DNA from 3 places in the Paenibacillus sp. 01T431 genome. Region 1 is predicted to be linked to each of the others. Evidence: a T-box and tRNA genes for the amino acid it is inferred to sense, from the RefSeq annotation. Region 1 holds a T-box; the other regions hold tRNA genes.
What was found. The T-box of region 1 lies ahead of AC1DM9_RS12050 (alanine--tRNA ligase). A T-box ahead of a tRNA ligase gene usually reads a tRNA of that ligase, here a tRNA-Ala.

Region 1 (7,996 bases):
AGTAAAAAAGCAATTCGGATATAATCCGAATTGCTTTTTCTTTGAATAATGTGCTCCGGTACCGTACCGCCAACGGAAAGGCCAATCGTTGTCAAACCACTTCGATTGCCGGATTTATCATTCATCATGGATTCCCGGCAACTCATAACGTTGTTACAAATGGCAATCCTAAAACATCAGCTATTGTTCCGCGTTCTGGAAATATTTATTAATTACTCCTTTAATCCTTCTAACTCCAGCAGCAGAAGATTGTTCTTTTTTAATACTGAACTTTCCTAAGTTTGTTGTATCTTCTACATGAGGTCCTCCACATACTTCTCGACTCCAAACTTTCCCTTCATTATCTTTGATTGTATACACCTTAACGATATCCGGATATTTATCCCAAAAATTCCCTTCAACATTACTTTCTTTCGCTTCAATTTTAGGCAGCTCTGAAATATAGGTAACTGCTTTTGATGAAATCGCTTCATTCACATACTTTTCCACCTCAGCTATTTGCTCTGGCGTAAGTTTTTCATCATGGTTGAAGTCAAACCGTAATCGTTCTGAAGTAATATTACTTCCTTGTTGATGAACATGATCACCTAAAACTTCCCTTAAACCAGCAAGTAATAAATGAGATACCGTGTGCAGCGCTGTTGTTTCTGTTGAATGTTCAGCTAATCCACCTTTAAATTTACCAACAGAAGCAGTTCTGCTCTTTTCAGCATGTTTCTTTGCCGCCTCTATATAAGACGCCTTGTCCTCCATGCTATATCCACTTTCAGTTAGAAACTCTTCCGTCAACTCCAAGGGAAACCCATATGTTTCGTAAAAATAAAAGGCATCTGCACCTGTCACTTTACCCTTATTCTTAAGATGTTTTTGTATTTCAAATTCTCCTTGCTGTAAAGTTCTATAGAAAAGATTTTCTTCCTTATTTACTATTTCGATAATTTTCTTTTTATTACCGATCAAATCTTCATAAGCTGTTGCTTCATCTATATAAACTTCAGACAACTCAACCACAAAACTTCCTTGTATACCTATTTTTTTACCTGCACGAATTGCCCTTCTTAATAACCTTCTTGTTATATACCCTGCATCACTATTAGCTGGCTCCGCACCATCATTAATTAGAAAAGTAGCCGCTCTCACATGATCAAGTATGATTCTAAACGACTTTAAATCGTCAGTATATTGTTTACCACTTAACTCCATCAATTTTTTCTTGGGATTAAGGAAGAAAGCCGTATTATAAATATCCTTGTCACCATTAAGGGCTGTTGCAACCCTTTCTAATCCGCCTCCATAATCAATATTGGGATTTTGCATTTTTACAAATCCTGTGTCTTCTTTTTTGTAACACATAAATACGTTGTTCCCAATTTCTAAAAACCTCTCGCTTACAGAAGCAGGATGATCCAGTGAATCACCGCCTGGTTCAAGATCATAGAACATTTCACTATCAGGCCCACCCGGTTCACCAACAGGCATATCCAATGGATTTCCGGTTCGACTCCACCAATTTTCTTTTTCATCGTATAAGAAAATTTTCCCACCTCTAGATGCCCCATATTGATAGGGATCATCTTCAATGATAGGTTCTATGCCAACTGATTTAAATTTTTCTGACCAGATTTGAATGGCTTCCGTATCTCTCTGTATATTCAAATCATCACTTCCTATAAAAGCACTGATATACAGCCTGCCAGGATCAATTCCTAATTCGATAATATGCCAATTCCAAATGGCATCGATTTGCTTTTTCTTATAGTTATTTTCATTTGCTTTAAACTCCCATCGACCTATCATTTCAAAAAATGTCAGATGCGACGTATCTCCTACTTCATCAATATCCACTGTCCTTAAACACTTCTGAATATTAGCAATCTCATTACCTATCGGATGCTTTTCCCCCAATAAATATGGAACCATAGGTTGCATTCCACTTCCTGTAAACAACGTTGAGGGATCATTTTCTGGTAACAAGCTAGAAGAGGGCACTTGGCTAGCCCCTATTCCTTTCATAAAATCAATATATGATTTTCTTAACTCATCTGGTGTCATTTTCACCATGCTCAATACCTCCATTTCAATTATTAATTATTCTCGGAAAATTATTTTGCAAATATTCGAACGAGAAGATATAAAACAAAAAAGCCCTAAGCTGACATATTTCTTGTCAACTTAGGGCGAACTATTATGTCCGTGTTACCACCTAATTTCAGATTTCTCTGCACTCTATCAATACGGGATATCTCCGATATTGTTTCCTGAATAACGGTGGAACTCCGTTGAAGCCTACTAAGATTCCTCTGTTCGGTTCACAGCTCCGAGACTGCTTCACTATTAGATCAATGAAGATTCGCACCAGCCATCTTCTCTCTGTGAGATCCCTAATAGCTACTATTTCTCATCATAGCCTTTTCGTTTTAAGTTAAAGCAATGCTATCACACTCAACATGCTCTGTCAATTAATTCCACTATTTTTTATAAGGTATAAGTCTGTCGATTCTACCATCAGCTTTGGCAATTCGGTTGCTTCGCATCCTCTGACTTTAGCCAAATTGAATGAGAATGACGCTCAACATCTCTTGGTGATGATGAGCGTCTTCTTTATTCATACCTTTGGAAATGCTTTCAATAAGACAGTGATCGATTCGGCGCGTGTTGTCGATGCATTCGGCGCAAATTGATTGCTGCCACGCCCTTGAATCCAGCCTTGCTGCACAGCTGCATCAATGGCTCCGATCGCCCATGCCGGGATTTGCTTGTCATCTGCGAAGCTCGTTCTTGCGCTTGCGTCGATAGACAGCTTCAATGCTCTCGCGACCATCGTCACCATCTCTGCGCGACTGATCGGCTGATTCGGCATGAACCGTTGATCAGCATAGCCTTGAATGAGTCCGAGCTCTACAGCTTGCGCCACGGCCTCACTCGCCCATATCGGGATCGAGGCTTGATCTACGAACGCCTTCGTACTGCTTTCGTTGCTTAGCTGCATCGCCTTCGCGAGCCATACCGTGAACTCCGCGCGTGTCACGGACTGATTCGGTCTGAATGTTCCATCCGGATATCCGTTCGTCATTCCTCGCTGCACGGCTGCTTGAATATCCTTGGCAGCCCAGTGGCCTGCGATGTCTTTGAAGGCCGGACTCGGCTCGGTCGACTTACGATTGACGGCAAAGACGGCGAATATACCGACATTACGTGTATCCGCTTGAATCGTACTATCCGTTACCGTGCCTTTGAATTCCACCCAACGCGCTGTTGCTTTATCATATTGGAACACAGATGCTTGTTGATCTTTGCCAAGCTTACTGACATCAAACGTCAAGCTGATCTGAATCGGCTTATCGAAGCCGCCCTTCACATCCTTTGACAATTCGAACACCGGGCTTATTGCATTCGGCTGCTGCGTCAGCAAGTCAGCGGAATTGTCGATTTTCTTCAGATGCAGCATCATCGTTTCTTTCGCTGCGCCTACCGGAACAGAAACGGTAATCTGCTTGCCTAAGCTGACCGTTCCCGCTTCGCCGGCTTTGATCGTCGCTTCGCCTTCCTTCACGCCAGGTCTAGGATTATCAGTGTCGATTGGAGGTTTCGGTTCCGATTTATCGATAGAATCCTTCAACCTCGCGTTCAGATCGCGCAGAGTATCCACTACTGTCTCGAAATGATACGGGTATCGATCCAACAAGAACATCAATTGTTTGCGAAGCTCCTCGTTCCCTTTGTTCAAATTGATCAATTTCTCGGCTGCATCAATTAATTCTTTGTAGGGTACCATTAGATCATCGCCGTACACTTCGAACTCATAGATGGAATATCCGTAGTATTCGCCATAGACAGGCATTCGTTCAATTCCTTGGAATTTCACGTATCTAGCCTGCTTCGGAGCGAATTCCACCGTACTCGTCTCTCGTTTATCGCTGGCCGTAAGAATTCGATCGTCTGCCATCACGTTTTTCCATGTTACGTTATCAGTGGAATAGAGAATCTTGAACCGTTTCGCGGCCGTCTCCCATCCGATGACGACCTTGCTAATATTTTGCGTTTTGTCCAAGTCAACGGTGAACCACGAATCGTCTTTGTACGTACTCGCCCAGCGCGTGATCATATTTCCATCGACGGCTTGGCTCGAAGGTACCCATGCCGCCTCTAATCCCGAGGCATCGGTTACCTGATGCAGCGCATAGTTGTTCACATCGAGCAGCGGAATGAAGCGATTATAGACTTGTAGATTATCGATCGTTCCTTTGAACGCGTTGGTTGTGCCGCCGATTTTCGCGACAGGCAGGACAAGCGTCTGAATGCGCTGCACTGGCTGCGCCAGCTTCTCGACGTATTCATTCCCGTTCACATAGAGCGAGACGCCATTGCTGTCCCCCGTGATGAGAAGATGAGTCCATTGGCCAGCCGGCACTTTGTAATTGAATGCGCTATCATATCCTTCTTTAGAGAATCCTAATTTACCCTTGGTGCCGTGTTGCTTTAATTTTACCGTTCCCGCAGGCGATTCCATTAATACGGTATCGTCCGGATTGTCCGCATCCGGGTTAATCCACATGGAGACGGTCCAACCAAAGTTTAAGCTGTTGAGAGGTGTATCCAAATAACTAGTACCGCCGTTGAAGTGGGCGCCTTGCCCATATTTTCCTTTGACAAAATCGACGTTATTGCTTCTTGCATCGTATCCATTACCGGATGCGTCGATGGAATTGTTTTCGAACGAATAATCAAGGACGATTCCTTCCGTATTTTTGACTTTCACATCATAGGAAAGGTGGGTATTCGGCGCATCGCCCATCTTCGCGGCCGTCTTCACAAAGGTGTCGTAGTCTACATCGCTTCTCGCGCCGTGCCACATTTTCTCGGAAAGGACCTGCATGGCAGGGACCAAGCGGACATGAGTATCATCCATCGATAGCCCCGCTTCATACGAAATATCGTTCCAAAGTGCGAACATGCCGCCTTTTAATTGCGGATGGCCAAAAGGCAGCGTCGCACCGTACCATTTTACAGGCTCCCATTCCTGATATAAGAGTGACGTATTTAAATAATCGGCATATAGTCGGGGTACGAGATATAAATAGCTATTATTGATGTTAATGATGTTATAACCAAGATCGATTGCTTGCTGCGGTCCGCCATACGGTAAGTGCCAGATCGCCATGGTCGCTTCATTGCTGATCGGTGTCTTACCGGCGTACTCTTGCAATCCGCCCCACAACAAAGGATGTTTCCCTTTGCTATTGATGAATTTGATCATGGTATCCATATATTTTCTGAAATCTTCCGTGTTTCCTTTGTATTCATCGGTTCCAATTTGAACATCAGGACCGAGAAATGTAGGGTCTCCGCCTTTCCAGCCATCAAGATATTCACTCCACAAATTCTTGACAAATTCCACGGTCTCGGGTTTTGAGACGTCGAGATGCGAATCATTCCCCAGAGAAGGATCTAATGTCGTAAAAGCACGCGAATGCCCCGGCGTATCGATTTCAGGTATAATATTAATACCATAATCTTGACCTAACCGCTGCAAATCGCGGAACTCTTCTTTCGTATAAAAACCATCTATACTTGATAAATTCGGATACCTCTCGCTTTCTAACCGAAACGCACCGCGATTACCTATATCATCATTCAAATGGATTTGCAAATCCGTCATCTTATACCAAGCCATCATCTTCACGTAATCCCGCAAGAAATCAATCGTATAGAATTTGCGAGCCACGTCGATCATAAATCCGCGTGTCTCGTATTTCGGATAGTCGCGGGACTGCCCCTTCGGAATCTGGTCATGACCTTCATCCTGCTTCAGAATTTGCAGCACGGAACGCGTTCCGCTGAAGACACCCTTTACCGTCGGCGCCGTAATGGCTACATAATCACCGATATCGAGTATGTAACCTTCTTGACCTAAGACCTTATCCGTCGGATTTAAGGACAAGTACAGATCTCCGATGGATGGTGTCCCTTGGGTAACAGTCAATTCCCGTCCCGTAATCGCTTTCATATCTTCTTGGACGATAGCTGCTGATTTGGCTAACGACGGGTCATTATAGACAATCTTCGCTGCAGACGATAATGTATATTGATCTGTTCTCCCAATCCATTCTTGCAGGGACGGAATTACTTTCGGTTCCTCATTCAGCCCTTCGATCTGTTGATTTAATCCTGTGACCGTAACTTCGAATGACGGCGTTATCGCTTTCTGCGTTGGGTCCTCCAGGCTTTGTACTTGCAGCATCACATGAACCTTTTTATCCACCAATGGGGGGTGAATGACGCCTTCCTTGTCAATGACAGGCAGCGCATCCGATCCGTAGATGGAGATTTGATAACCTTCTGGTACAGCCGGGAATGGGAACTCGGTCTGTCCTTGACTGATCGGTTCAATGCCGTGAATCCCTTTGATGATTTTCTCTAGTGGATCTTCGCTGTATACCTCGAACTCATAGAATGAGTACCCATACAGAATGCCATCAGCCGGTTTCCGCTCAACCCCTACAAACTTGACGTATCTTGCTTCTCGTGACAGAAAATTTAGGACTTCCGTTCCACCTTGGCAATTAATAATGCCATCATTCTCAAGTGTAATGTTCTCCCAATTATCACCATAGACCGAAGTCAGCACGCGGTAGGATGTAGCTGGCGTCTGCCAACGAATGATAACTTGGCCGATCTCCTTCTTTTCGCCTAAATCTACTTCAAACCACTGATCATCGTATTTATCGGAAGACCAGCGTGTAGACGAGTCTCCATCGACGGCAAATTTAGGAAAAAGTCCGTCCGGAACTTCATTGCCGGATACTTTCACATCCTTCTTCAACGCATAGTTCTCCCGGACGCTAGCTAAAACCGTTGGTGCAGCATCCATTCCTGGCTGCTGCACAGCGAATGGCTCTTCGAGGTTGGCATCTGGGACAGTTTCAGGATCCGAAGCTACTTCAGAACCAGGCACTGTTTCCGGTAATGAGTTATCCGGTGCTTGTTGCGTGATTTCTTCTGCATTTAATGTTCCGTCTGCATACGTTATCGATGGATGAACAGAAAATATGATAGAAAAAAATAAGACCAACGATAACAATAACGAACATCTTTGTTGATTCCTTCGGCTTGACTGCATTTCCTCATCCTCATTTCCTCGTATGAAATGATATATTCGGGTTTTCGTACTGCTAACTTGAGTACTCGTCATTCCCGGGCACCCATTCCTTACCAAGTGGCCTCCTCACAGTTAATAGTATGAGACGTGTTAGCCATAGAAAAATAGATAAGTTCTTACTTTCATATACATTTGTTTACATTTTCATTATATTAATAAATAAAATCCCATCAAATCTACTTGATGAAATCCGGAACTCTATGAAAGATACTCCCAAAAGAGTCTCACAATGAGGAAATTTAGGGAATATTAACTACACTAACCTGCCCTTTAGCTTAATGAAAAATAGAGCAGCTGCCCGATCGCAATCTGCTCCCTGTTGTATTCAACTAAAGTCTCCCGTTAGCAAAATGGAACTTTTAATTCTTTACTTCAATTAATTCTTCAACATTGCCAACTATCTCAAGAATTTACTTTTTGAACGCTCCCTTTAGTAATGAATGAATCTTATCCTTTAAGTGTTCTTTACTATCGCCGCTAAGTACATTTTTATCCCAAATCTATGACTCAGGTATGTCATTCTCATAATAAACTTCATAAGAAACTAAACCATTTCCCCTTGTCACTCATCAGAAATGTTAACACGTTCATGTCATATCATTTTGGCAAGAAAGTGATAACAAAAATAAAAAAGCCGCATAAATTGCGGCTTACAATGTTACTATGTTCTTGTCACCCGATTAAACAATGGTTATGAGAAAGCATTATTATTGATGAGTTATTCTTATGGTATAGTGTCATATTGCCGTTAGCCTCAAAGGCGAAGGCTATGTAGTCGTTAGGATTGATATAGCTTTCGAGCTCTTCATCATTACTTACATCCGCAATGTACGGCGG
Region 2 (7,996 bases), on a different contig from region 1:
TTTTTTATGATATGGAATTTTCAATAGCTTTGTGTTATTCATTGTTTTCAAATGCCACAGTAAGACGTGGTAAAGGTATACCTAACTTTTTTGCTTCTCTCACAACTTCAACTACCGCAAAGCCTGCTTTACTATTGTTGTATTCGATGAAAAGTCGTGGTAAGCTGCCCTTCGCAAAAATAATCTTGTTAAAAAGCGTACCGAGAAGTGCTGGTGGAATCTTCGTTAACAGTAAAGAAATCTTATCAATCTTTGCACCTCTTGCTTTAAGCACAGGGCTAATTTCCCTCATATTCTTACCAACATTTGCGAATGAGTCACTATGATTCATGAGTGCTGGAAAACTTCCCAGTTTTAACACCTCGGTCTCTATAGCCGCATTCATGGCAAAGTGATTCCATAGCCAGTTTTGCATATCCTTTATCCAAGTAATTTTAAAATGGGCACTTTCAAATAGTTCTTTGACCTTATTGTTAATATGTTCAGTGCCTATCCGTGGTTTTTCCAGAAATAGCATTTTCAAAAAGCCACCCCTAAGCCTATTGTCCGCGATGCCGCCGCCGCCTCCTGGGAAGCCAAAGACAACATTGTTCATAGACAATGGTGAGATCGATGATTTCAAATCTTGCCACACGTTATTAAATATTAGGACAGGGGTGTTTCCAGCAGCTGTCGATAGTAATTGTGCTGCTTTTGGAAGTTGTTCCGTGTTGACACTCACAATAATGAGATCATAATTTGGGCTCATCTCCTCATGCAGCTTGACGTTCCAGCTTTCTTTTATTAGCTGTTTCCCTCTTCGTGCGTCCCACATTTCAAGCTCTATGTTGCTTCCGAAGGTTTCTTTTCTCCCTTTTCTAACGTAAAACTCAACTGTATGCCCTGCCTTTTCAAAAGCCCAGGCATATTGGGTCGATATTACACCTCTACCGAAGAATAAAATTCTCATATTGCCTCCTAAAAATATATATTAATCCTTGTTATTGATCAAACAACGTGTTGTATAATGTTATTGTATAGACTCACTATACGCTCATCAACCATCAGATTTTTAATATTTGTCGTATAATCGATTGAACAGACAAATGGAGGAAAATAATGAAAAAGCAACCTGAAATTACGGACAAAACAAGGCAAACATTTATAAATGTATTCTGTGATTTATATAGCAAAAAACCAATTGAAAAAATATCCATTCAAGAGATTGCTAACCAATCAGGATATAATCGCAGTACATTTTATCAATACTTTACGGATATCTATGAGTTGTTGGACTGCGTTGAAGAGCGTGTCTTGAAATCCATTAACGAGGAAATGGCAGGCAGAGAGTTTTCTACACATACTTTCCAAGATGCACTTCAATGCTTGGAAAATGCAGAGGAAATTTCAGTTCTTAAAGCCCTCTTGGGAGACTATGGTTCTGTTCATTTTATTGAACGCCTGAAAAGAGAAATTCCCTTTGAGAGATTGATTGTGGACTTTCCAACAAATGATGTCTTAGCACCATACATAATTGAGTTTTACATATCAACATTAATATCTACGTTTCGCCTTTGGATACGAAACGGCAAAGATCTATCGTCGGAAGAATTGGTCAAGTTGGTAGATAGCCTATTTGCAAATGGGATAACACCGTATCATATCTTTGGCACGGTCAATCCGCGGCGCCTTGATTCGAATAAAAAGTAAGGGGACGAGGAGAAAGAGAATGAGGGACTTTAATACCGGCTCATCTTGCCATTTGGCGGGTACCATTGGCGCATTCTTGATATACAGTTTTATGATCTATAGTGGTTTTTTCAGGGTTAGATGCTGATAAAGGATCCCCATCTTATCAATTTATTGATGATATTCATATAAATTACGCTCGAACCTCAGCGATCGCTATCGGGTTAATGAGAAACAAGTTATTTACGTGCCTGAGCAGAAACGGGAGACAAAAAGCTGTTAAGGGCATGTCCTCTGACAGCTTTTTACTCGAACTTTGACGGTGCAACGTTATAGTATTTTTTAAAAGATTTCGAAAAGGTAAACGGATCAGGATAACCCAGAAGGTTAGCAATTTGTTGAATCGTATATTTCTTTTCGTTCAAATATTCTCTCGCCCTGTTCATTTTAATCTGGTAAATATATTGTCCCGGAGTAATGCCCAAGGCTTTCTTGAAATAAGTAATAAAATATTTTTCTGATATGCCTACAAACGCTGCAAGCTCTTTTATTTTAATAGATTTGTGAAGGTGGTTATTAACGTATTTGAACACTGGCTGCAACACGTCCAAATTGCTCTGTACTTTTCTTGACGTTCTCCCATTCAGAAATGTGCCGGTATATTGGCCAAGCCCGTGGAGTTCAATAATTTTGGCAATAACGGCCGTCAGACAAGCCTTTAAATATAAACGGTTCCCAGGTATGCTTCGTAATAGATTCGATTGCGTAAAGGCTTTGCCGAACAAAATGGCTTCTTCCCGGATCAGCTCTTGCGGTATGACCCCCGAGAGCTGAAAATCGTTTAGAATTCGTTGTTGTTTGCCGATTTCAAAATCGAAATGAATGTAAATAAACCGGCATCCCTTATCACTAGCTGCTGCCATATAGGGAACCCCTGGGTAAAAAAAGACCACATCTCCCGGGTTTGCTGTATGTTCAAAACCATTGATAGTAATGGTAACGATTCCCGATTGAATGAACCAAAGATCATAGTCGGTGTGTGCCTTGTGTTCAATCCATTTCGTGTCGTGGGTAAGCTCAAAGAAGGATTTCATTCGAAGCGAGATCAATTCCGACAATTCATTGAGAATCCCCATATCCGTCATATTCTTATCCATTGGCATCCCTCTACATTCCTCAACCAGAAGACATTGCTCATATTATTTTAGTATATCACTGGATTTGTTAATCACAAATATTCGTACTATTTGACATGAAAGTGAAACTATCTCATATTCTACTTTTAAACCATTCTCCTATAATTAGGTTATAACCAGTTAGGAGGACTTGATCATGATGGATTCGAATGTTTCACAACCGAAGGTAGTTATCATTGGGGCTGGGAGTCTTTTCTTTGGGCGGCAGTCAATCTGGCAAATGGTTCACTCTAAATATTTGAATAACGGAACACTTTCTTTAGTAGATACTGATGAAGAAAAACTATCCAAGATGGTAAGGCTCGCTGAAATGGTTGCAAAGGAAAACAATGTATCTCTTAAAGTGGAAGGCTCGACGAATAGGAGACAGGTATTGAAGGGAGCGGATTTCGTCGTTCTCAGCTTTGCTGAGGATACCGTCAAATACCGTGGCATCGATTGCCAGGTTTCTTTAAAATATGGAATTCGGATGTGCTCTGGGGATACCATCGGTCCAGGCGGAATCTTCAGGGCAATGAGAGAGCTGCCAGTCATTATGGAATGCGCTAAAGACATTGAGGAACTTTGTCCGGATGCGTGGGTAATCAATTACATCAATCCATCTACCGTCCATGGGATCGCGTTAAGCCGATATGCGCCGAAACTTAAATCCTTTGCGCTTTGCGACTCCCATCACATGCCGAACAAGAAAGCTTACTACGCGATTCGAGCGGGTATCATTCAGGATCAAAGTGAATTCAATGAGGAGATCGATCGGAGATTTGATTTCCGCGTTGCCGGTGTCAATCATTTCACCTGGCTGCTTAAGGCGGAGTATGACGGAAAGAATGTTATGGCTCCGATTGCCGAGGCATTAAGGAGGTCGGCAGGAACGGAAAACAACGGTGGGGATAGAGGAGCAAAGGCACTTTATAACGATGCAATCACTTATGAACTTTATAACATTTTCGGGTATATTCCAACATGTACGGCCCATACCAAAGAATATGTCCGGTATTGGCAGGGGCTTGGCAAGAAGGAAGACGTCATCCCGCCTTTATCGATTTGGGAAACGGAAGACCGGTATAAACGGCATGAGGAAATGTGGCGGCAAGTGGATGACTTCATCTCAGGGAAAAATCCTATCGCCGATTATATGAAATCTTTCGGACCCGATCACGCTACGGATATTATCGAAAACATGGTGGGGAATTTGAACAAGCGGTTCTTTATTAATACGCTCAATAACGGTGCTGTGACCAACATGAATAACGACTCGTTCCTTGAGTTGTTAAGCGAAGTAAGCATGGACGGAATCAAACCGCTTCATATGGGTGAAATGCCGAGGGGAATCCGGGGCATGCAGGAGCTGGTGCTGGATACGCACGAACTGACTGCGGAGGCTGTTGTGGAACGGAGCTTCACGAAATTGAGAAGAGCGATGATGATCGATCCGCTTGTGAATTCCATACATGATGCGGATTTAATTATTAAAGAGTTGTTGGAACAGGAAAGGGAGATCATCCCCGAATATTGGTACGAGTAAACAAGTACGGCAAACATACAATCTGAATGCCTAAACAATATTTTCAAAACAATAGACTTGAAATAGCTCATGCTGAAATTGCATGAGCTATTTTTATTAGGTTTAACTCAGTTGGGAGTACGAGATGGTTGGTTACACTTCCCTAAAAGTAAGACGAAGTAAGGCGAAGAAATAACACGGGGGATTAGCTCGGTTGGGAGAACACCATTACCAGTTTAACACCCATAAAAGTTAACAACTAAATATGGGGCTATAGTTTAGGGGGGAAATAGGTCGCTGGCAGCGATCAGTCGGCGGTTCGATTCCGCCTAGCTCCACCATACCTTATCATCAGAACGGCAGAGATGCCGTTTTTTTTTATTTTATTTTGTGCTTGGATATTTCAAATCCCTAACTGAGAACATTTGAACAGTTTAGGTATGTATGCTGAAATTCAGCAATTATTTTACATAATTACTAAAATGAAATCAAATGCTTGGTTCTTTGTAACGTCACACATGCTGAGTGGACGTGGTACTAGAGGTGTAGCTAACATGCTGATCAGTAACTCTGCCGCAGTTTATCGCTAATACTGAGGCTCTTAGGGAGCTTGGGGTTGGCGATGGTGAAGAGGATCCATTAGAAGCATACACGGAAATTCAAAGCGCGATAGACAATGACCTAAAAATACATGGGCATACGCTCGTCTGGGAAAGCCAAACGATTCCGTGGCTGAACAACGCTAAGATCTCCGACTCCGACCTGACTCCGTCCAACCCAGGACTGACCGCGGCTGGGGCGTATACGAACATGAAAGACTATATTAACGCGGTTCTCACGCATTTTAGCAAGTTCAACAAGAGCAGCATGCAGAACATCATCTCGTGGGACGTCGTCAACGAAGTGATGTTGAAAAAAGCATTCGATAAGGCTACCGAAAACAACCGCACGAGCGAGAACGCGTACGATCCGAGTGCCTCCTCACTCGCACCGAATCGGCAGTTATCCTGCAACGGATTTGGAGTAAATAAAGGTTTCATTAACTAATAATGAGGATGGCGATGAGGTTGTTTCTGCGCCATCCTCATTTTGTTGTGGTCTGTTACAGCCTTCATATTTTCCAAAATGAAATAGCAATAACTACTGAATTATGTTCATTTATGAGATATATCCTTTTATTTGTATTTAGCTTGTGGTTCATAAGTTCGGATCTAATATCTTCTTTAATTTTTATAGTAGAATCTCTACTTCGTTAGGTGCCGCCCTATTAAAACGCTCATTATAATTGAAGATACGGGAAGGAGAAGTCATTCAACATCAAGATTGAAAGCGCTTTAGGTAACATCAAAATCCATTATAGGGGGAAGGACATCAAATGAGTAGACGCTTCAAACAGCTATTGCTGTCACTGTTAGCCGCTGCACTGTTAGTGCCGCAATTTTGGTATGCTCCAAATGCGAATGCAGCGAGCGCAACGATACCTGTCATCCTGTACCATGTAATCACCGATAATCCATCCGGAGATTATCAATACAGCACAGCCAACTTCAAAAAACAAATGAAGTATCTGAACGATAACGGCTATACCACCGTATCCGCGGAACAGTACGTCGACATTATCGTGAACGGGGCAACCGCTCCTTCGAAACCGATCCTGCTGACGTTCGATGACGCGACACCGGACTTTATTACAAACGCGCTTCCAGTATTGACGCAGTACAATATGAAGGCGGTATCTTTCGTCATCCAGGACAATATCGGTTCTTGGGGAATGACGCTGAGCCAATTGAACACGCTGAAAAACAACCCGAACATCAGTCTTCAAAACCATACAAAGACGCATGATCAAGCTGTATGGACGACTAGCATCACCAAAGCGACCGCGGCCGCGGAAATCCAATCCGCTAATACGTTCTTGAAAGGAATTACCGGCAAAGATCCGATCCTTCTTGCCTATCCTTACGGCAACTACAACGCGGACGTAAAAGCAGCCGCGACGGAGAACGGAATTAATGTCGGTTTCAAAGCCTGGAGCGGCGATGACGACGCCTTGGCGATGGGACGTATTCTCATTAAGAAAGACGATACTTTAAATACCTTCGCAGCCGCGATCGGCGGACCTACGCCTCCGTCACCGGAAGCGATCGGGAACGTCGTCGTTTCGAACGACTTCGAGAACGGCACGCAAGGATGGTTCAAGCGTGGTACCGAGACTGTAACGGCTTCGAACAATGCCGCTCAGAGCGGAACCGGCAGTATCTTGGTGCAAGGAAGAACGGACAACTGGAACGGCCCGGGCTTTAACCTCGCCGCCACCGGCATACTGAACAAGGAATCAGTTTACGAGCTTTCCGCATGGGTTAAACTCAAAGAGGGATCGACCGGCTCCGAGACAATCCAATTCGGCGCTCAACAGACTGGGGCATCCAACGAGTACCTGAATCCAGGCTCCGCGGCAACGGTAACAGCAGACGCATGGGTACAAGTCAAAGGCGAGTATACATACGACATGAACGCCAATGCCCTGCAAGTCTACTTACAGAGCAGCAGCAGTAAAACCGCTAGTTTCTACGTCGACGATTTCCAAGTGAAAGTCGTCAAACCGGCCGTTCTTGTCGAGAAATTCGAAAACGGCAAAAATGGGTGGACCGGCAACGGCGCTACGGCGACCGTAACGAATGCCGTACACCACTCCGGCTCGAACGCGCTTCTCGTGACGGAACGTGCCCAAAATTACCACGGCCCGAGCCTAGTGTTGACGGATACGCTTGAAAAAGGCGCGGATTACGAAATTTCCGCCTACGCCAAGCTGGATACCGGAGCGGCTTCGACGCAGCTAAAGGCATCGATTGAGCAATCCGGATTAACCGGCAACGACCAGTTTAAGCAAGTAATCGAGTTGACGACGGTCACCGACGGCGCTTGGGTGAAACTGAGCGGTACTTATACATATAACAGCGCCGCTACGGGAATTAAACTCTACTTCGAATCCGAAGACGCCGGTAAAAATACTAGCTTCGCGATCGACGACATCGTCATTCGCCAGACAAGCGCAGCTTCTCCTCCAGGATTCCTCGTCCTGTCCCAAAGCTTTGAGGATGGTCAGCTCGGCGGTTGGACGGATCTGGGATGGAACGGCACCGGTACTGCGGTAGTATCGTCCGACTACGCATCCGAGGGAACGAAATCCCTTCTGTATAAGGTCCGTTCGGACAGAAAGAGCGCCGTATCGCTTAATTTGACCAGCAAGTTGGTATCCGGTCATAAATACGATATCTCGTTCAAACTCCGGTCCGCTCAAGGAACCGATAACTACCACTTAGGCGCAAAAGTCAAATCCGGCGGTACGGATAGCTACCCATGGATTATCCAAAACCAGGTCGTTACGAACTCCGTCTGGAAGACATTCGAGGTGAAAGGCTACGAAGTACCAGCCAACACGACCGAATTCCTAGTGTGGATCGAAGCGAACAACTACGACTCAGACGAAACCGCCACGGCGAAAGCCGACTTCTATATGGACGAATTCGTAATCAAAGACGTTACGCCTGGCGCCGAGCCTGCTAGAACACCTGCAGTGCCATTCAATACCGTAACGTTCGAGGATCAATCGAATGGCGGCTTTGTC
Region 3 (7,996 bases), on a different contig from region 1:
TAATAATTTTCCCTCTATTATCAGTGGGATGAGCTTTGCGTATTACATAACCACATTGCTCGAGATAATCCACCATTTTACTCACAGCTTGCTTTGTAACTCCTAAATATTCGGCTAGTTCTATACCTGTTGCTCCATTAGGATTGATACATTTAAACATAAAACCATGTACAGGTCTAATATCATCAAATCCCAATTCACTCAATCTGTTATGTAGTTCATTAATCGATACACTAAAAGATAATGACAAAAGGGATGTAAGATCTAATTCACTAAAAAATTGATTATTCATACATATTACCTCCTTAAATAAAGTCAACTAGGTTGACTTTGTTCAGAGTTCATTGTACTATGCGTAATATAGTCAATCAAGTTGACTATATTACGATTGTGAAAGAAATAGAATTCACCGAGACAAAATTAATAAATTATGGAGGGTTCTCATGGCTAATATCGTTAAAATTAGAGGAAGTGTATTTGCACCGTATGCTTGGTTGGAACCTATTAAAGATCCTTCAACTGGAAGGATCTTCGAATATACGGGTGATGCACGCGAATTTACACCTTACGCTGTAAATACAATGAGATCAAGAATAGAGCAAGAGGTGATTATTGATTTTTATAAAAAAGAAATTTTCACATTTGCAGATGCTTGTATTACGACTGTGAAAATTACAAATCCAGACGGTTCTATCGAACATAAAAAAGGAAAAACAAATACACAAAACATTGTATGTACGAATGTTATGTGGGGAACTGATGATGTTTCTTTTGAAATGAGGGCAAGTGCCAGCAATCCTTTGAATACAGCAGCACCTGCAGCTGACTATGTATTAACTATAAACGTTAACAAAAGTGGGGATGCACATATCGAAGGTTTCCATGATGGGTTCCCTTGCTATGAATTTTATAAACAAACAGATTTCGGTCCATTTGAATTCATATATACACATGATTTCAGAAAAACTGGTGACACTCCAGCAGCGCTAGCTGGGGAAATGGAATACAATTTCAAAGCGACACTCTAGATATAAATATTAAGTAGAAGATTGCAAACAGCAAATATTAAAGGAAAAGCAAGCATTTAACCATACGAAAAATAATATTAAACATTACAGAGGTGTATTCTCATGACTACTATCGTTAAAGTTAGAGCAAGTGTATTTATTCCAACATCTTGGACTGAACCTAGGAAAGATATTCAAACGGGTAACACAATCGAATTCGAAGGTGACTCACGTGAGTTTACACCTTATGCAGTAAACACTTTGCGTTCAAGAATTGAACAAGAAGTAATTGTAGATTTCTACAAAAAAGAAATTTTCACATATGTGAATACTGGCATAACAACAGAAAAAATCACAACTCCTGATGGTTCCATTAATAAAAGATCAGGAAAAGCTAGTACGGAAGGCATTTTGTGCTCGGATATTATATGGGAGTCAGACAAGGTCAAATTTCAAATGAGTGCAAGTGCTAGCAACCCATTAAATGTATTAGCACCTCCTGTTGACTATCTATTAACTGTACTTGTCAAAAAAGATGGTATTGTCGACATTCAAGGGGAACACGATGGATTCCCTTGTTATGAATTTTATAAGCAAGTAAATTGGGGTCCGTTTGAACAAATTTATACTCATGATTTCAGAGAAACTGGTGATACACCTGCAGCTATGGGTGGGGATATGGAGTATAGATTCAAAAAGATATTGTGAACCCAATATGATGAACTTTTTAGTAATTAAAAATAAAACACCTTAGAGTAGTGAACATCAGGAGGAACAAATGACAACAGTTTTATTCGTAAAAGCAAACAATCGCCCAGCAAATCAATCGGTCAGTGTAAAATTATATGATGCATTTTTTGCGAGTTACAAAGAATCGCATCCAAATAATAAAATAATAGAGCTTGATTTATACAAGGATGAATTGCCATATGTAGGCGTAGATATGATTAATGGCACTTTTAAAACAAGTAAAGGACTTGCGTTAACAGCAGAAGAAGCAAAAGCAGTAGCTGTTGCTGATAAATATTTAGATCAATTCCTTGCTGTTGATAAAGTTGTGTTTGGTTTCCCATTATGGAACCTAACAATCCCAGCTGTGCTACACACATATATTGATTATTTAAACCGAGCAGGTAAAACATTTAAATATACACCAGACGGTCCAGTAGGACTTATGGGGAATAAGAAAATTGCATTATTAAACGCTAGTGGCGGTGTATATTCTGAAGGACCAAAAGCTGACGTTGAAATGGCTGTTAAATATGTAGCAAGTATGATGAGCTTCTTCGGAGTAAATGATATAGAGACAATTGTGATAGAAGGCCACAATCAATTCCCAGAAAAAGCAGAAGAGATCATTGCGAATGGTCTTGAAAAAGCTCTTAAAGTAGCAAGTAAATTCTAACTAGTAAAACAATTATCACTGAATATGGCAGTATCAACACTTTTATAGTGGTGGTACTGCTTTTTTATTGGCTTTTCTTACTACTTTCCTTCGATGCCCACTCATTTCATTACGTCCGCACGGACTGAACCCTGGGGGATCGAAATTCTGATTATATTTTCACAGATATTATCCGTATGAAGCAAAGCATAGCGGTAATTTCGATGCCGTGCTCCTACACTGACGCTTCGTGCGCGCGATCTGCCCCTTGCTAGGCTCCACCAAATAATAAAAAAACCACTTCAACAGAAGTGGTTTGAATGGTTTATTATGGTGGAGCCTAGGGGGATCGAACCCCTGACCTCATCGCTGCCAGCGATGCGCTCTCCCAGCTGAGCTAAGGCCCCAAATGACGACAAGATTGATCTTAGCACAGGGTCGTCAAAACTGTCAATCTTTATCTATCATACCATTGAGCGGGTGTTTGGACAGCAAATTATTGAGCTCCTTCATGAACATATCGATGTCCTTGAATTGGCGATAAACAGATGCGAACCTGACATAAGCTACCTCATCTACAGGATAAAGCTCGTTCATAACGATTCCACCAATATCGCTGCTATCAACCTCGGCATGTGCCGTTGTGCGCAGCTCCTTCTCAACCTCGGATACGATTACCTCTAGACGCTCCACTGGTACCGGACGCTTCTCGCAGGCGCGGATAAGACCCCGCAATATTTTGTCACGGCTGAACTCTTCACGGCTGCCATCTTTTTTGATGACGATCAGAGGCGTCTCTTCAATCATTTCGAATGTCGTGAAGCGGCGGCTGCACTTTTCGCATTCACGGCGGCGACGAATGGATTTGTTTTCGTTGGCCGGTCTGGAATCTAATACTTTCGTTCCGGCATAGTCGCAGTATGGGCATTTCATGATGCGTATTGCCTCCTTTCTTAGTCGCTTMAGCCTCAAAAATGGACTCTTCGAAAAAAAAATTTAATTTCCATGTAATTCCTGTAATGAAGTTCAGATTTTTGCACATAATACTTTTACCAACCGCAAGGAGGTGAACATACATGAGCGCATCCCGCAGCAGTAACCAATTGGTAGTGCCACAAGCGACAGCTGCCCTTGACCAAATGAAATATGAAGTTGCTCAAGAGCTAGGCATCGCAATTCCGCAAGACGGATACTACGGCAACATGGCTACAAAAGACGCAGGCTCCATCGGGGGATACATTACCCGTCGCCTAGTGCAAATTGCCGAGCAATCCCTTGCTGGTCAATACAAATAATGATTCATTAAAAGTTGTATGAATAACCGAAGCTTTGGCAGGGCTCGTCCATGAAGAGACGAGCCTCCAAGGCTTCATTTATTTTCGTTATCGTTAAGGATCATCCATTAAAGACTCGGATATAAGTCCTTATACTTATTATAATAGTAAATGACTCGCTGCACATAGTGTCTAGTTTCTCCAAACGGAATTTCTTTAACCGATTCGATCGTTCCATCCCAAGTCCCCGAGTCAAGCCACTTGCGAACATTTCCTGGACCCGCGTTGTATGCAGCAATTGCAGCTATCTTATTTTGATCAAATTGTTGATTAAGAGATCTTAAATACCACGCGCCAACCTCAATGCTAACGTCTGCACGATTCATAAGCATATCATCCGTTACGGCTTGAAATCCTGCTTTTTGAACGACCCATGCAGCCGTATCAGGCATAATTTGCATTAAGCCCAGTGCACCCTTCTTCGATTCCTTGCCTGTCTGAAAATTGCTTTCACTGCGAATAATCGCGGCCACTAAATGCGACTCAATGCCATAGTTAGAAGCACTTGCACGAATGTCTTCTTTGTAATGAACCGGATACATCCACTCCGCAAGCCAATCTGATTTGAGAAATAAAATCGTCAATAAACCAAGCAGCAGGACGAGCAGCACCCTTTTCTTTTGGAATACCCTCATGGCATACACTTACTTTTCCAAAATTCATCCAGCTGACGCTTCGTCTCCTCCAGCGATCCGCTGTTATCGATGACCCAATCCGCTTTCAGTCTCTTTTGCTCAATATCCATTTGCAGTGCGATGCGCCGGCTTGCTTCTTCTTCAGGCAAATGGTTTCGTTCCATTAAGCGCTTTTTCTGAAGCTCAGCGGGTACATATACGACCAATATGCCTTCGTACAGATGCTCCTGCTTCGTCTCGTATAGCAGCGGCACGTCAGCTACTACTAATCGTTCTGGATACTGCTCTGCGTAAGTATGTATGGTTTGCTGCATCCGCGCCCGTATAGCTGGATGGGTTATGGATTCAAGCTTTGCTAGTGATTGTTTATCGCGAAACACAATTTCGCCGAGAGCTTTGCGGTTAAGAGAACCGTCCGTTTCAAGGACAGCTTGTCCAAACGTAGAGGCGATTGCCTCTAATGCTGGTTCCCCGGGAAGTACAACCTCCCTTGCGACTTGATCGGCATCGACCAGCAGCGCACCGCGTTCGACGAGCATGTTTGCGATTGTGCTTTTGCCGCTGGCAATACCGCCGGTTAATCCGATTATCATCCTTTTCACCTCAAATTATAACAGCTTCATGATTCCGATTATGATTAATAATATGCCTGGCAGCATAGCTAATGTCTGCATGCCTTTCCAAGCGGAGAAACGAAAGCCAAAACGGATACCGCCAACAAGAAAAATAGCACTTGCCGCCGCTATCGTTAAAGCCGTAAGTAAGGAAGGCAATCCGATCAACGCAGCCCCAAGTCCAGCTCCAAATGCATCAAGTGATAATGCAAAGCCAAGCATGACGGCCTCCGATGCAGAGATGGTGCCTGATTTATCGACGTCAGCCGACTGTGGCGTGCGCAAAATCTGAATAACGAGCCCTAGACGCTTCAGCTCTACCATAACGACAAGCGCAGCACTCGCGATCTCTCCGGCATGTGTTTTTGCGCCAGCTTCTGCCGAAGCAGCACTTTCTTGTACTGCGGTTTCTACGTGCTCATGCCTCACATCATCCTGCTGCTGTTTGTTTCGTCTAAGCTGCAATAGCGCCCAGACACCAATCAGCATGAGGACACATGCGCCAATGAGACGCGCAACGAATTCAGACAGGAACGTGGTTATCAATCCGCCAACCTGCATGGACAAATAAATAATAATACCAGAGCAGCAAGCAATAATCAGTATTGACACGATCGGTATGCGGATCCTCCGCAAACCGTAAGTAACGCCAACACCAAAACCGTCTACGCTAACAGCAACAGCAAGAACTAATAGTGAAACTACATGCGCGAACAATGTTTTAGTCCCTCCCCGCACAGCGGCGATCCGGCTTACAAGAAGCTGTAAGTAGACATCCGCCTATTGTTCGTAACACACTTATCATATGCGGGGAGTATTTGACTGTGCATGCTGGTTAACATTTGCTGCAGTTCGTATTATTTTCCTGATGCGTGCAGTGTCTGGCATTTATTGCAAATATGGGTACCTCGGCCGCCAACAACAAATTTATGAATCGGTCTTGAACAGGTTGGACAAGGCTCATCCTTCTTGCCGTATACAAGCAGCTGATGCTGAAACATTCCCATCTCGCCTTGTCCATTAACGTACGATTTAATAGACGAACCGCCTGCTTCAACCGCATTTCCCAGTGTCGAACGTATCGCTTCATAAAGTCGCTTCCATTCGGCCGGCTTCAATGTGCTAGGTGTTCGCTCCGGATGTATGCGTGCTTGAAATAAAGCTTCGTCTACATAGATGTTGCCCAAACCGACAATATGCTCTTGATTAAGCAATAGCGGCTTAATCTTAGTCGCGCGTTTCTCGAGTTTCCCGCGAAGCGCTTCTAGCGTAAAGGCTGGCTCAAGCGGCTCTATACCAAGCTTGTTAAGCGGCGGAAGCTCAAGCTCCTGCCCTTCTTGGAATAAATGCATCGTACCGAACTGGCGAACGTCCTTATAACGCAAATCCGTGCCATCTTCGAAATGAAAGATAACATGAGTATGCAGCTCAATCGGCTCTTCCGATGGGAAAACCCCATATCGGCCTTCCATTCGCAAATGCGATACAAGTACGAGCCCGTCCAAGATAATCCGCAAAAACTTGCCGCGTCGCTCAACCGTCTGGATCGTATGTCCGACAAGCGCATCCGCGAACTGTTCAGGTTCTGCTGGACGCTGTATAATACGCGGGAGTCTAACGGTTACTGATTGGATACGTTTTCCCGCTACAAGTTCAATTAATGTTCTTCTAACTGTTTCTACCTCTGGCAATTCAGGCATTTCTCCTCACCTCAACAACCATTATACCCGAAACTGCCCGCCAGTGGGTTACTTTGCTTCATACCAATTGTCACCGAAACTCATATCGGCCTTCAAAGGAACATCAAGTTTGAGCGCTCCAGCCATCACTTCAGGCACAAGCGTCTTCATCAGCTCCAGCTCCTCTTGCGGCACTTCGAACACGAGCTCATCGTGCACCTGCAGCAGCATGCGGCTCTTCAGCTTGCGTTCGCGCAGCGCAGCGTCCATATGGACCATGGCCAGCTTAATAATATCTGCCGCAGTACCTTGAATCGGTGTATTCATCGCTGTACGTTCAGCAAAGGATCGCAAGTTGAAATTAGAAGCATTGATGTCATTCAGATAACGCCTGCGCTCAAGCAGTGTGGCCACATACCCGTCGCGCTTCGCTTGCTGAACGATATCGTGCATATATTGGCGAACGCCTTTGAAAACCTCCTTGTAATCCGCAATAAACTTTCCAGCTTCATTACGGGAAATGCCAAGGTTTTGCGATAAGCCAAAATCGCTGATGCCATACACGATGCCGAAGTTGACCGCTTTTGCCGAACGACGCATGTTGGAATCAACCTCCTCGGCAGTTACGCCGAATACATCCATCGCTGTTTTGGTGTGAATATCCATGTCCTTAATGAACGCTTCCTTCATATTCTCATCATCAGCAATATGTGCGAGCACACGAAGCTCAATTTGTGAATAGTCAGCTGCTACGATGGACCAGCCCGGCTCGGACGGTACAAAGGCTTTCCTAATTTGGCGTCCTTCCTCAAGACGAATCGGAATGTTCTGCAGGTTAGGGAACTGACTGCTTAGACGACCGGTAGCTGCAATGGTCTGGCGATAATACGTGTGTATTTTGCCTGTTTCCTTGCGCACCTCTTTAAGCAAGCCCTCTACATAAGTAGATTGCAGCTTCGAGAGCTGACGATAATGCAGGATAAGCGGAATAATCTCGTGATAAGGAGCAAGCTCCTCCAGTACCTCAGCATCCGTCGAATAACCTGTTTTCGTCTTTTTCTTAGCAGGCAGGCCAAGCTTCTCGAATAAAATCTCACCCAGCTGCTTTGGCGATCCGATATTAAATTCCGTACCAGCAAGCTTGTACACGCTGCTAATGATTGTTGTCAGCTTACTCTCCAAATTACGGCCAAGCGCCTCCAGCTCCTCCGACTTTACTTTAATGCCCTGAAACTCCATCCCTGCAAGAATGCGGGACAATGGATGCTCCATGTCAAAATAAAGCTTGCTCATGCCCGTATTGCTTAGCTCTTCGGTTAACAGAGGCACGAGCTTCCGAACCG

Region 2: it has a tRNA-Ala gene. The T-box ahead of AC1DM9_RS12050 (alanine--tRNA ligase) is inferred to sense a tRNA for this amino acid. The anticodon was not compared.
Region 3: it has a tRNA-Ala gene. The T-box ahead of AC1DM9_RS12050 (alanine--tRNA ligase) is inferred to sense a tRNA for this amino acid. The anticodon was not compared.

Annotation. Positions count from the first base shown of each region.
Region 1 covers NZ_JBFTPT010000006.1:1,813-9,808, forward strand. Annotated here, with positions in the region: gene AC1DM9_RS12045 (hypothetical protein) at 1-128, opposite strand, end outside; gene AC1DM9_RS12050 (alanine--tRNA ligase) at 181-2,061, opposite strand; T-box leader at 2,171-2,414, opposite strand; gene AC1DM9_RS12055 (S-layer homology domain-containing protein) at 2,606-7,072, opposite strand.
Region 2 covers NZ_JBFTPT010000012.1:148,781-156,776, forward strand. Annotated here, with positions in the region: gene AC1DM9_RS21900 (ketopantoate reductase family protein) at 35-949, opposite strand; gene AC1DM9_RS21905 (TetR/AcrR family transcriptional regulator) at 1,099-1,689, shown strand; gene AC1DM9_RS21910 (helix-turn-helix transcriptional regulator) at 1,974-2,825, opposite strand; gene AC1DM9_RS21915 (family 4 glycosyl hydrolase) at 3,001-4,389, shown strand; tRNA gene AC1DM9_RS21920 (tRNA-Ala) at 4,636-4,709, shown strand; gene AC1DM9_RS21925 (endo-1,4-beta-xylanase) at 5,026-5,415, shown strand; gene AC1DM9_RS21930 (endo-1,4-beta-xylanase) at 5,744-7,996, shown strand, end outside.
Region 3 covers NZ_JBFTPT010000009.1:196,289-204,284, reverse strand. Annotated here, with positions in the region: gene AC1DM9_RS18270 (MarR family winged helix-turn-helix transcriptional regulator) at 1-292, opposite strand, end outside; gene AC1DM9_RS18265 (DUF3238 domain-containing protein) at 444-1,028, shown strand; gene AC1DM9_RS18260 (DUF3238 domain-containing protein) at 1,131-1,715, shown strand; gene AC1DM9_RS18255 (FMN-dependent NADH-azoreductase) at 1,786-2,412, shown strand; tRNA gene AC1DM9_RS18250 (tRNA-Ala) at 2,723-2,798, opposite strand; gene nrdR (transcriptional regulator NrdR) at 2,842-3,324, opposite strand; gene AC1DM9_RS18240 (alpha/beta-type small acid-soluble spore protein) at 3,468-3,686, shown strand; gene AC1DM9_RS18235 (lytic transglycosylase domain-containing protein) at 3,794-4,360, opposite strand; gene coaE (dephospho-CoA kinase) at 4,357-4,953, opposite strand; gene AC1DM9_RS18225 (MntP/YtaF family protein) at 4,969-5,691, opposite strand; gene mutM (DNA-formamidopyrimidine glycosylase) at 5,832-6,674, opposite strand; gene polA (DNA polymerase I) at 6,723-7,996, opposite strand, start outside.